2 regions of the Lentzea sp. NPDC020367 genome follow, and region 2 is predicted to be linked to the other one. Evidence: riboswitches for the same ligand, from Rfam matches in the RefSeq annotation. Region 2 holds a riboswitch; the other holds the start of a gene.
The links. Region 2 has a riboswitch for thiamine pyrophosphate ahead of thiC (phosphomethylpyrimidine synthase ThiC). Riboswitches for the same ligand answer to the same signal wherever they lie in the genome.

Region 1 (5,540 bases), on a different contig from region 2:
TTCTGCTTGTCTCACAAGCTCTTACACGTTGTTCTTAGCGCGTGCGGCAGCGGCGAACACTCCGAACGCGACCCCCAGCATGGCCAGAGCGGCGACAGCGGCAACTACAAGATCAACAGACATGACCAGAAAACTCCCTCTTGCGATCTCTCCCGTCCTAATGACGCCGGGGTACCCCGTTTCGTTGCCTCGGGTAACGTTTTCGGGGTGAAACTCCGTGCTGTGGAAGCGCGTGTGCTCTCCGTAGCACCGTGGCTGCTCGCGTTGTCGGTCGCCGGGCACCTGTTCATGGTCGCGTTCCAGGCGAAGATGACCATGATCGACCTGCTGGTGTACCGCAACGGGTCGCCGCACCTGTTCTCCGGCGACCTCTACGAGTGGCGGCTCGACCAGTACGCGGACGTGTTCCCGCTGCCGTTCACCTACCCGCCGTTCGCGGCCGCGATCTTCACGCCGATGAGCTGGGTGCCGTGGGAGGCGTCGCGCTGGATCTGGCAGCTGCTCTGCCTGGGCTGCCTCTACTACATCGTGCGCACCAGCCTGAAGCTGCTGAAGCTGCAGGACCCGCGCCGCGCCATGATGTGGACCGCGCTGACGCTGTGGATCGAGCCGGTCCGCACCACGCTCAACTACGGCCAGATCAACCTGGTGCTGGTCGCGATCCTGATCGGCACGCTCGCCAGCGCGCGCAACTGGGTCGGCGGCGCCGGTGTCGGTTTCGCCGCGGGCATCAAGCTCACGCCCGCCATTTCCGGGCTGTACTTCCTGATTCAGCGCCGGTGGATGGCCGCTGTGTGGTCGTTCGTCGCTTTTGTCGTGGTGTACGGCATCGGGTGGGCCATCTCACCGTCCCAGTCGGACAAGTTCTGGTTCCAGCTGCTCGGTGACGCGAGTCGCGTCGGGCCGGTCGGCAGCGCGATCAACCAGTCGATGCGCGGTGCCCTGAGCCGCACGGTCGGGTACGACGTGAAGACCGGTCCGATCTACATCGTCGCCGTGCTCGTCGCGGCCGCGCTGACGTGGTTCGCGGTCAGCAAGACCAAGGACGTGCTGGCGTTGATCGTCAGCGTTCAGATGCTGGGTCTGCTGGTCTCGCCGATCTCGTGGAGCCACCACTGGGTGTGGATGGTGCCCGCCCTGCTGTGGCTCATCTACGAGGGCGGACACCTCCTGTGCAAGATCACCGCCGGCCTGTGGGTGCTGCTGACCGGCGGCTACCTGATCTCGTTCCTGCTGCTCGCCCAGCCGAACATCTGGGACTTCCCGCGGCCCTGGATCTTCGTGCTGCTCGGCTGGGGCTATCCGGCCGCGGGCCTGCTCACGCTCGTCGCGATCGGGCTAGCAACCCGGCGTAAGAGGGACGATCTGCTGCCCGGCGATGAGGAAACTGCCCACAGCGAACCCACCGGTGTCACCGGCTGAGGCCGGCTTCCACGAGTTGCGGGCCGCGACCCAGCCCAGCGTTCCGTCTGCGTCCAGCGCGGTCAGGAGGGCCTGCCAGCCCTTCTGCACGTGCGGCAGGTAGGTCGCCCGGTCGAGCACGCCCGCGTTGATGCCGGCGGCGATCGCGTAGGTGATCATCGCGGTGGCGGCGGAGTCCTTGCCGGTGCTGCCCCAGAAGCCGTCGTGGCGCTGCAGGAACTTGAGCGTTTGCACGCTCTTGCGCAGCGTCTTGGCGTACTCGGCGCGGTACGGGTGGTCGGCCGGCAGCGCGAGCATCGCCTTGGCCAGGCCCTGCACCGCCCAGCCGTTCGTCTGCACGTTCAGGCTCCACAGACCCGTGAACTCGTTGAACGTCCGGGCCTTCAGGCTGCGGTACGACTGGAACGAGTAGTCGAGCATGGCCTTGTCGTTGTCGGCCACGGCGATGCGCGTGAACGACGGCAGCGCCATGTTCAGCGCGTCCGGCGAGCGCCAGTAGCCGGTCTTCCCGTCCTTCACCTGGGCGCGCAGGTTGTCGCGCAACGGCTGCAGCACCTCGGGCTCCGGGTGGAAGAACGCCACGTCGAGGTACGGCTCACCGGTCGACTGGGCGTCCGGGGCGAAGGGGTTCGCCGGGTCCACGGGCAGCAGGTACTTGTTCGCCTGCACCCACGGCCACGTCTTGTGGTTGCTGATCCCGGTGGTCCGCACCTGGGCGAGGTTGCCGACGTGGAAGTTCGCGTTGGACCAGGTGTTCGCCGCGAGGTCGGACCCCTTGGTGACCCAGGTGGCACTGGCCTTGATCATCGTGTCCGTCACGGCACACGGCACGGCCTGAGCCGCGGTCGGAATCGCGGTAAGTGTCCCGGTAAGAACCAGGACGAAAAGTGATGTGCGCAACCGCATGAGGGTGTTCCCTCTCATTTCCGCGGGCGGCGGCAGCGCACATCTTGACCGAATCAGCTCATCGCGTCCAGGACCCCGTCGATTTCCTCGGCGAGGGACACGTCGAGCGCGGTGATTCCTCCCTTGTAGTGGGTGCTCAGGCGGAATGTCAGCGTCTTGTAGCGGATGTCGATGTCCGGGTGGTGGTTGTCGTTCTCGGCGATCTCCGCGATCCGGTTCACGACCATGATCGCGTGGGAGAAGCTCGCCAGCTCCACGGTCCGGACCAGCGCCGCGTCCTGGGCACTCCAGTCGGGCAGCTTGGGCAGCACGTCGTTCAGCTGATCGTCGCTCAACAGCTCGGCCATGCCCTGATCGTCCCACCACGTCACGTAGGCTGCGCGTTGCCACGGGAGTCCGGTGAAGCGCCGGGCTGAGAGGAGGGCTCGCAAGCCCTCGACCGTCCACCTGATCCGGGTCATACCGGCGTAGGGAGAGATTTGACGTGAGAAGGATTTTTGCTGTTGTCGCCGCGCTGGCGTTGACCGGTTGTTCGGCCGGTACTTCGACCGCGCCGCAGACGCACGAGGTCACATTGGTGACGCACGACTCGTTCGTCGTGAAACCCGAGGTGCTGGAGGAGTTCCAGAAGTCCTCGGGAATCACCGTGAAGCAGATCGCCAGCGGTGACGCGGGCGAGCTGACGAACAAGCTGGTGCTCACCAAGGCGAACCCGATCGGCGACGTCGCGTTCGGCGTCGACTCGACGTTCGCCTCGCGGGCGTTGAGCGAGGGTGTGTTCGCCGAGTACGCCTCGCCGGAGGCCTCGAAGGGCGCGCAGCGGTACAAGGCCGACGACACGAACCGCCTGCAGGCCGTCGACGTCGGTGACGTGTGCCTGAACATCGACCCGGCCAAGCTCGGCGGCGTCGAGCCGAAGTCGTACGACGACCTGGCCGACCCGAAGTTCAAGGACAAGCTGGTCGTCGAGAACCCGGCCACGTCCTCGCCCGGTCTCGCGTTCCTGCTCGGCACGATCGCCAAGTACGGCGAGAACGGCTGGCAGGACTACTGGACCAAGCTCAAGGCCAACGGCGTCAAGGTCGTGAGCGGCTGGGAAGAGGCCTACAACCAGGAGTTCTCCGCCACCAAGGGCGATCGGCCGATCGTCGTGTCCTACGCGTCGTCGCCGTCGGCCGAGGGCGGCAAGACCAAGGCCGTGCTGGACACCTGCTACCGCCAGGTCGAGTACGCGGGTGTGCTGTCCGGGGCCAAGAACTCCGCCGACGCGCAGAAGGTCCTCGACTTCCTGCTGGGCGAGAAGTTCCAGGCCCAGGTGGCCGAGCAGATGTACGTCTACCCGTCGCGTGAGGGCGTCGCGCTGCCCGAGTCGTGGGCCAAGGACGCGCCGTTGCCGTCCTCACCGCAGTCGCTTCCGGCGGACAAGGTGAAGGACAACCGCGAAGCGTGGGTCGAGCAGTGGCGCAAGCTCGTGCAGGGCTGAGTTCCCGCACGGGGTGGTCGGCGGCGGCGCTGCTTCCGCTGGCCTTCCTGGGTTTGTTCTTCGCGTGGCCCGTGCTGGCGATCGTGTCGCTCGGGCTGCGCGAAGGTGGCGTGGCCTCCGCGTTCGCCGACAGCGACACCTGGGAACTCGTCGGGTTCACGCTGGGCCAGGCTCTGGCGTCGACGGTCGTGGCAGTCGTCGCCGGGATGCCGCTGGCGTTCGTGCTGGCACGGTGCCGGATCCGCGGGCTCGGCGTGATCCGGGCCGCGGTGATGGTGCCGTTCGTGCTGCCGACCGTGGTGGTGGGCCTGGCTTTCCGGACGTTCTGGCCGGACGGCGGGGTGTTGCCGATCGTGCTGGCGAACGCGTTCTTCAACGTGGCCGTGGTCGCGCGGACCGTGGGCGGGCTGTGGGCGCACACCGATCGACGGGCTGAGGACGCGGCGCGGGCTTTGGGTGCATCGCGTCCGCGCGCGTTCGTGTCGGTGGTGCTGCCGGCGTTGGCACCGGCGATCGGCTCGGCCGCGGCGGTCGTGTTCCTCTTCTGCGCCACGAGTTTCGGCGTGGTGCTGGTTTTGGGCGGGTCGCGGTACCGGACCCTGGAGACCGAGATCTACCTGCGGACGGTCGAGTTGTTCGACCTGTCCGGGGCCGCTGCTCTGTCGTTGTTGCAGTTCCTCGCCGTGCTCGCGGTTCTGGTGCTGGGAGCTCTGGCCCGGCGCCGGCGCGAGACCGCGCTGGCGTTGCGGGGCAGGGAAGAGCTGGCGCGGCGGCCGACCGGTGGCGAGTGGTACGTGGTGCTCGCGGCCTTCGCCGTCGTGTTGGCGTTGCTGACGCCGGTGGTCGGGCTGGTGACGCGGTCACTGTCCACTCGGGACGGATGGAGCTTCGCCGGGTACGTGGCGCTGAACTCCCGTGGCGACCGCGGCACGCTGGCGGTGACCGGGATCGACGCCGCGGTGAACTCGTTGCGGACGGCCTTCGACGCGACTTTGGTGGCGTTGGTGGTCGGGGTGTTCTCGGCGGTGGTGCTGGTCGGGTTGCGGCGGTCTGGGAGCCGCGTGTCCGAGGTGCTCGACACCGCGCTGATGCTGCCGCTCGGGGTGTCCGCGGTGACGGTCGGCTTCGGCTACCTGATCACGATGGACGCGCTGCCCGGCGACTTCCGCACCTCGCCGTTGCTGGTGCCGCTGGCGCAGGCGTTGGTGGTGACGCCGTTGATCGTGCGAATGGTGCTGCCGGTGCTGCGGGCCGTCGACGAACGGCTGCGGCAGGCGGCGGCAACGCTGGGCGCCTCACCGTTCCGTGTGTGGCGAGAGGTGGACCTGCCACTGGTCGGGCGGTCGTTGGTGGCGGCGGCCGGGTTCGGGTACGTGGTGGCGCTGGGGGAGTTCGGGGCGACGAGCTTCCTGGCCCGCCCGGACGCACCGACGCTGCCGGTGGTGATCGCGCGGCTGATGTCGCGGCCGGGGGAGTTGAACAGCCAGATGGCCTACGCGGCGTGCGCGCTGCTGATGGTCGTGACGGTCGGGTGCGTGCTGCTGATCGAACGGTTGCGCGTGCCGAGCAGCGGGGAGTTCTGATGGCGCTGGAACTGGACTCGATCACCGTCCGTTATGGACAGACGGCCGCGGTGTCGGACGTGTCGCTGTCGGTCGCGGATGGCGAGGTCGTGGCGTTGCTCGGCCCGTCGGGGTGCGGGAAGTCGACGTTGCTGCGCACTGTGGCG
Region 2 (5,540 bases):
GAGGCCCAGGCAGTTCGATGAACTCACGTCCGTCGTAGAGCAGGTCGAGGCACTCCGGGTCGTCCCACATGTGGCCGCCCTTCACGAGCACCCACTCCGGCCCCAAGGCGTGCAACGCCTCCGCCGCCACGCGCTGGTCCGCGCGGTCCTTCACCGCGATGCCGGTGATCAGCCGCACCTCGTCCAGGTTCGGCGTCGCCAGCGTCGCGCGCGGGAACAGCAGGCCGCGCAACGCGTCCAGGGCGTTGTCGGCCAGCAGCTGGTCGCCGTGCATGGACGCCGAGACCGGGTCGACGACGAACGGGGTCCTGCCCCTGCCGATGCCGACGCGGTCGAGGGCCGGGGTGATGGCCTCGATGATCCGCGCCGACGCGAGCATGCCGGTCTTCGCGGCCTGCACGCCGATGTCCTCGGCCACCGAGATGATCTGCGCCGCGACGACGTCCGCCGGGATCTCCGAGACTCCCGTGACGCCCAGGGAGTTCTGGACCGTCACGGCCGTCAGTGCGACGCAGCCGTGCACTCCGCACGCGAAGAGCGTGCGGAGGTCGGCCTGGATACCCGCACCACCGCCGGAATCGCTTCCGGCGATGGTGAGGACCCTGGGTGGTGTCGAGGTCACGAAGTCTCCACGACCGGGAGGTAGACCTTGTTGCCCGTGTCGGCGAACTCGCCGGACTTCTCCGCCATGCCCGCCTCGATCGCCTCCACTGTGGACAGTCCGCGTTCCTCGGCGTAGCGCCGCACGTCCTGCGTGATCTTCATGGAGCAGAACTTCGGCCCGCACATCGAGCAGAAGTGCGCCGTCTTCGCCGGTTCCGCGGGGAGCGTCTCGTCGTGGAACGAGCGCGCGGTGTCCGGGTCGAGCGACAGGTTGAACTGGTCCTCCCAGCGGAACTCGAAGCGCGCCTTGGACAGCGCGTCGTCCCAGTCCTGGACGCCGGGGTGGCCCTTGGCGAGGTCCGCGCTGTGCGCCGCGATCTTGTAGGTGATCACGCCGGTCTTCACGTCGTCGCGGTTCGGCAGGCCGAGGTGCTCCTTCGGCGTGACGTAGCAGAGCATCGCGGTGCCCAGCCAGCCGATCTGCGCCGCGCCGATCGCCGACGTGATGTGGTCGTACGCCGGCGCGATGTCGGTGGCCAGCGGCCCGAGGGTGTAGAACGGCGCCTCGCCGCACCACTCCTCTTCGAGCCGGACGTTCTCGGCGATCTTGTGCATCGGCACGTGGCCGGGGCCCTCGATCATGACCTGGACGTCCTTCGCCCGTGCGATGTGCGTGAGCTCGCCCAGCGTCCTGAGCTCGGCGAACTGCGCCTCGTCGTTGGCGTCCGCGATGGAACCCGGCCGCAGCCCGTCACCCAGCGAGAACGTGATGTCGTAGGTGCGCAGGATGTCGCAGAGCTCCTCGAAGTGCGTGTAGAGGAAGCTCTCCTTGTGGTGCGCGAGGCACCACCCGGCCATGATCGCCCCGCCGCGCGAGACGATGCCCGTGACGCGCTTGGCCGTCAGCGGCACGTACCGCAGCAGCACGCCCGCGTGCACGGTCATGTAGTCGACGCCCTGCTCGGCCTGCTCGATCACGGTGTCGCGGTAGACCTCCCACGACAGCGCGGCCGGATCGCCGTTGACCTTCTCCAGCGCCTGGTAGATCGGCACGGTGCCGATCGGCACGGGCGAGTTGCGCAGGATCCACTCGCGCGTCTCGTGGATCCGCTTGCCGGTGGACAGGTCCATGATCGTGTCGGCACCCCAGCGGGACGCCCACACCATCTTGTCGACCTCGTCCTCGATCGACGACGACACCGCGGAGTTGCCGATGTTGGCGTTGATCTTGACGAGGAACTTCTTGCCGATGATCATCGGCTCGGCCTCGGGGTGCTTGCGGTTCAACGGAATCACCGCACGCCCGATGGCCACCTCCTCGCGCACGAACTCCGCGTCGAGGTTCTCGCGCACCGCGATGTAGCGCATCTCCGGGGTGATGATCCCGGCCTTCGCGTACGCGAGCTGGCTGACAGCTCCGTTGATCGGTTCCCGTGCGGCGATCCACCCCGACCTCAGGTCGGGGAGTCCACTGTGGACGTCGATGGTCGCGTTGTCGTCGGTATACGGACCGGAAGTGTCGTAAAGATCGACATGTTCGCCGTTGGTCAGCTCGACCCTGCGGTAGGGCACCCGGATGTCAGAGGAGACTTCCCGATACACCTTGCGCGAGCCCGAGATCGGGCCGGTGGTCACACTGGGCTTGACCGAACGGTCGTCAAGTGCCGTCACGACATTCCTCCCTACGCCGGCATTACCCGGTCAGGTTCAGGCGGTCGGTGACACCGGCACTACGGCCAGTCACCCTCTCAGCCCGCTCAGGCGCGAGCTCCCGCGTTGTGTTGAGTTGTCGAGAACCGACCATAGTCAGCGCGCGCCGTAGCTGCCAAGGGCGTCGTTTGCCCCTAATCTCTTCCCCGTGGCTGATCACCAGCCGTTCCCGCCCGGCGCGCGACGCGGCCAGCGTCCCGCCGTGGTCTCGGCATGCCCTTCCTGCGGAGAACTCGCAGGTCGCGGCTACCCCGACTGCGGCTTCTGCGCGGAACTGCTCGACCAGTTCTGGCTCGCGGACTGGGAGGCGCTGCGCACGTCGTCCCAGCTGGCGGACCGGGAACTGGCCGAACTGGTGACCTCCGCGGACGTCGGCCAGTACCCGTGGACGTGCGTGGACTGGGCGATGACATTGCTGGCGTGCTCCCGCTGCGGTGCCGAACTGGGCACCGGACCGGTCGAGTGCGTGCGGTGCGCGGTGACCGAAGAGCGCCGGTGGAGCTGGGACCACTCGGCCCATCCGTACACGATGAGCGCGAACGAGCACCTGCTCCGGGTCGCCCGCGCGGCCCTGCGCGCACCTCACCGGCGCCGTCCGGCCGTCGTGCAGGCCTGGCAGCTGGTGCTGCCGTTCCTGATCGCCGGTGAGGTGATCGAGTTCGGCCGTCTGGACCGGATCCGCGCGCACGTGCTGGCCGGCGGCTACGCGTCGATGGCCGCCTGCCACACCTTCGCCGAGCTGGCCGGGCTGCCCGAGCTGTTCTGGCGCCGGGGCAGCCCGATCTCAACGCGGGTCGAGTACCAGCCGGACTCCGAGCGCCAGCAGCACGCCGCCCGACAGCTTCTCGAGCGCGGGACGGACGCGCGGCCGGCTCAGCCAGCCGCGGATCGTGTGCAGGATCGACACGATGATCAGGTACCAGACGGTGTCGATCAGGACCCACCCGATGGCGAGGAAGAGCAGAACCCCCTTGCCGGCCTCCCCGGCAGGCACGAACTGCGGTAGGAACGAGATCGCGAACACGCCGAGCTTCGGGTTGGCCAGGTTCACGACCAGGCCGCTGCGGAACGCGTGGCTGGCCGGCGGGGGTTCGGCGTTGGGCAGGCTCTTGCTGATCAGGGCCTTGATGCCGAGATAGATCAGGAAGACCGCACCGGCGATTCGCAGCGCGTGATAGGCGATCTCGGACGCCGTGAGCAGGACCGACAGGCCCAGTGCGGCTGCGATCGCCCAGCACGCCACGCCGACCTCCATGCCGAACACCGTCGCCAGCGCGGCTTTTCGCCCGTGCACCGACTGTCGCAGGACCATGGCCGTGCCAGGTCCGGGCGACAGGGCGATGAGGAACGAGGCCGCGACGAAGGCGACGATGTTTTCGATCGGCATGCCATTGATGGTCGCTGGTCGTCGCAACTTGTTTCTTGACCTGGAGCGCGCTCCAGGATGTTCGGTGGAGCCATGACCTTGGAACTGGGGAAGTTGGGTTTCGGCACGTGGGCCATGGGCGGACCGTTCTCGGGCCCGGACGGATCGCCGGTCGGCTGGGGACCGGCTGACGACGGCGAGTCGGTCAAGGCGCTGCGGCGGGCGGTGGAGCTGGGCGTGACGCTGTTCGACACCGCGGACGTCTACGGCTGCGGGCACGCGGAGACCGTGGTGGGGCAAGCGCTTGCGGACGTGCGTGACCAGGTGCTGATCGCCACGAAGTGGGGCTGCGGGTTCGACGCCGCGTCTCGCCGGATGACCGGCGACGAGGGATCGGTCGAGTACCTGCGCCGCGCCGTCGAGGGGTCGTTGCGGCGGCTGGGCACCGATCGGATCGACCTGTATCAGCTGCACGTCGGCGACCTCGGGCTCGACGAGGCCGCGTTGCTGCGGGACGAGTGCGAGGCGCTGGTCGCCGCGGGCAAGATCCGGTCCTACGGGTGGAGCACGGACGACGTCGAGCGGGCGCGGTTCTTCTGCGAGGGGGAGCACGGGATCGCCGCCCAGGCCGACGTCAACCTGCTGTTCGACAACCCCGGGATGTACGCGGGCGACTTCGCGGTCCTGTGCCGGCGCCCGCTCGCGATGGGACTGCTGGCGCGGGAGACGTTCGGTTCGCTGCCTGCGGACGACGTGCGCGTCACGAACCCGTCCTGGCTGCGGTTCTTCGTCGACGGGCGGCCGTCACCGGCGTACTTCGAGGCCCGTGAGGCTGTTCGGGACGTGCTGACGTCCGGCGGCCGGACCCTGGTGCAGGGGGCGCTGGCCTGGTTCTGGGCGCGTTCTCCCCGCCTGACCCCGATCCCGGGGATCCGGACGGTGGCTCAGGCCGAGGAGAACGCTCGTGCGCTGGAGTTCGGTGCGCTGACGACTGAGGAGCTGGCCCAGGTGGAGTCGGTGCTCCGGCCCTAGTCCTCGTCGTCCTCGTCGAAGTTCGCCGGGTCGTTCGGGTCCCAGGAGAGACCCGGCTGGTTCCACTCGTTGTCGCGCAGCATCCGCTTGGCCTCCTTCTTGTACCGGCCGATGAGGCGGTCGGTGTAGAGGTAGCCGTTGAGGTGGTCGGTCTCGTGCTGCAGACAGCGCGCGAAGAAGCCGGTGCCCTCGACCTCGAACGGCTCCCCGTCGAGGCCCTGGCCGGTCACCTTCGCCCATTGGGCGCGTCCGGTCGGGTACGCCTCGCCGGGGACGCTGAGGCAGCCCTCGAAGTCGTCGTCCGGATCCGGCATGGTCTCCGGGATCTCGGAGGTCTCCAGAGTGGGGTTCACGACCACGCCGCGGTGCTGCACACCCTCGTCATCCGGGCAGTCGTAGACGAATACCCGCAGGTCGACGCCGATCTGGTTGGCCGCGAGCCCGACACCACGAGCAGCTGCCATCGTCTCGAACATGTCGTCGACGAGGGTCTTCAGCTCGGTGTCGAACTCGGTGACCTCGCGCGTCGGGTTGTGGAGCACGGGGTCGCCTGCGATGCAGATGCGATGGACGGCCATGGCTGAACTTTAAGCCGTCCAAAACTGTCGGTGTCGCGCGGTAGGTTGGAACGATCACGTGATTGAATTGCCCGCACCTGAGATGGTGTGGCGACCGTGGGGAGCCAGATGGATCACGCCGAGACGCTCACCTCCGCTGACGGGCTGACCAGCCGCGAACGCACGATGCTCGCGTTCGAGCGTCAGTGGTGGAAGTACTCGGGATCCAAGGAACAGGCCATCAGGGAACTGTTCGACATGTCAGCTACCCG

Region 1: it holds a riboswitch for thiamine pyrophosphate, as region 2 does, so the genes downstream of both, ACH413_RS22820 (thiamine ABC transporter substrate-binding protein) here and thiC (phosphomethylpyrimidine synthase ThiC) in region 2, are expected to answer to the same signal.

Annotation. Positions count from the first base shown of each region.
Region 1 covers NZ_JBIRVV010000005.1:234,862-240,401, reverse strand. Annotated here, with positions in the region: gene ACH413_RS22835 (mannosyltransferase) at 208-1,422, shown strand; gene ACH413_RS22830 (glycoside hydrolase family 88 protein) at 1,339-2,241, opposite strand; gene ACH413_RS22825 (4a-hydroxytetrahydrobiopterin dehydratase) at 2,382-2,675, opposite strand; TPP riboswitch at 2,707-2,819, shown strand; gene ACH413_RS22820 (thiamine ABC transporter substrate-binding protein) at 2,813-3,811, shown strand; gene ACH413_RS22815 (ABC transporter permease) at 3,787-5,394, shown strand; gene ACH413_RS22810 (ABC transporter ATP-binding protein) at 5,394-5,540, shown strand, end outside.
Region 2 covers NZ_JBIRVV010000003.1:401,089-406,628, reverse strand. Annotated here, with positions in the region: gene thiD (bifunctional hydroxymethylpyrimidine kinase/phosphomethylpyrimidine kinase) at 1-622, opposite strand, end outside; gene thiC (phosphomethylpyrimidine synthase ThiC) at 619-2,274, opposite strand; TPP riboswitch at 2,264-2,388, opposite strand; gene ACH413_RS14230 (LysE family translocator) at 3,098-3,700, opposite strand; gene ACH413_RS14225 (aldo/keto reductase) at 3,773-4,711, shown strand; gene ACH413_RS14220 (peptide deformylase) at 4,708-5,289, opposite strand; gene ACH413_RS14215 (DUF3263 domain-containing protein) at 5,398-5,540, shown strand, end outside.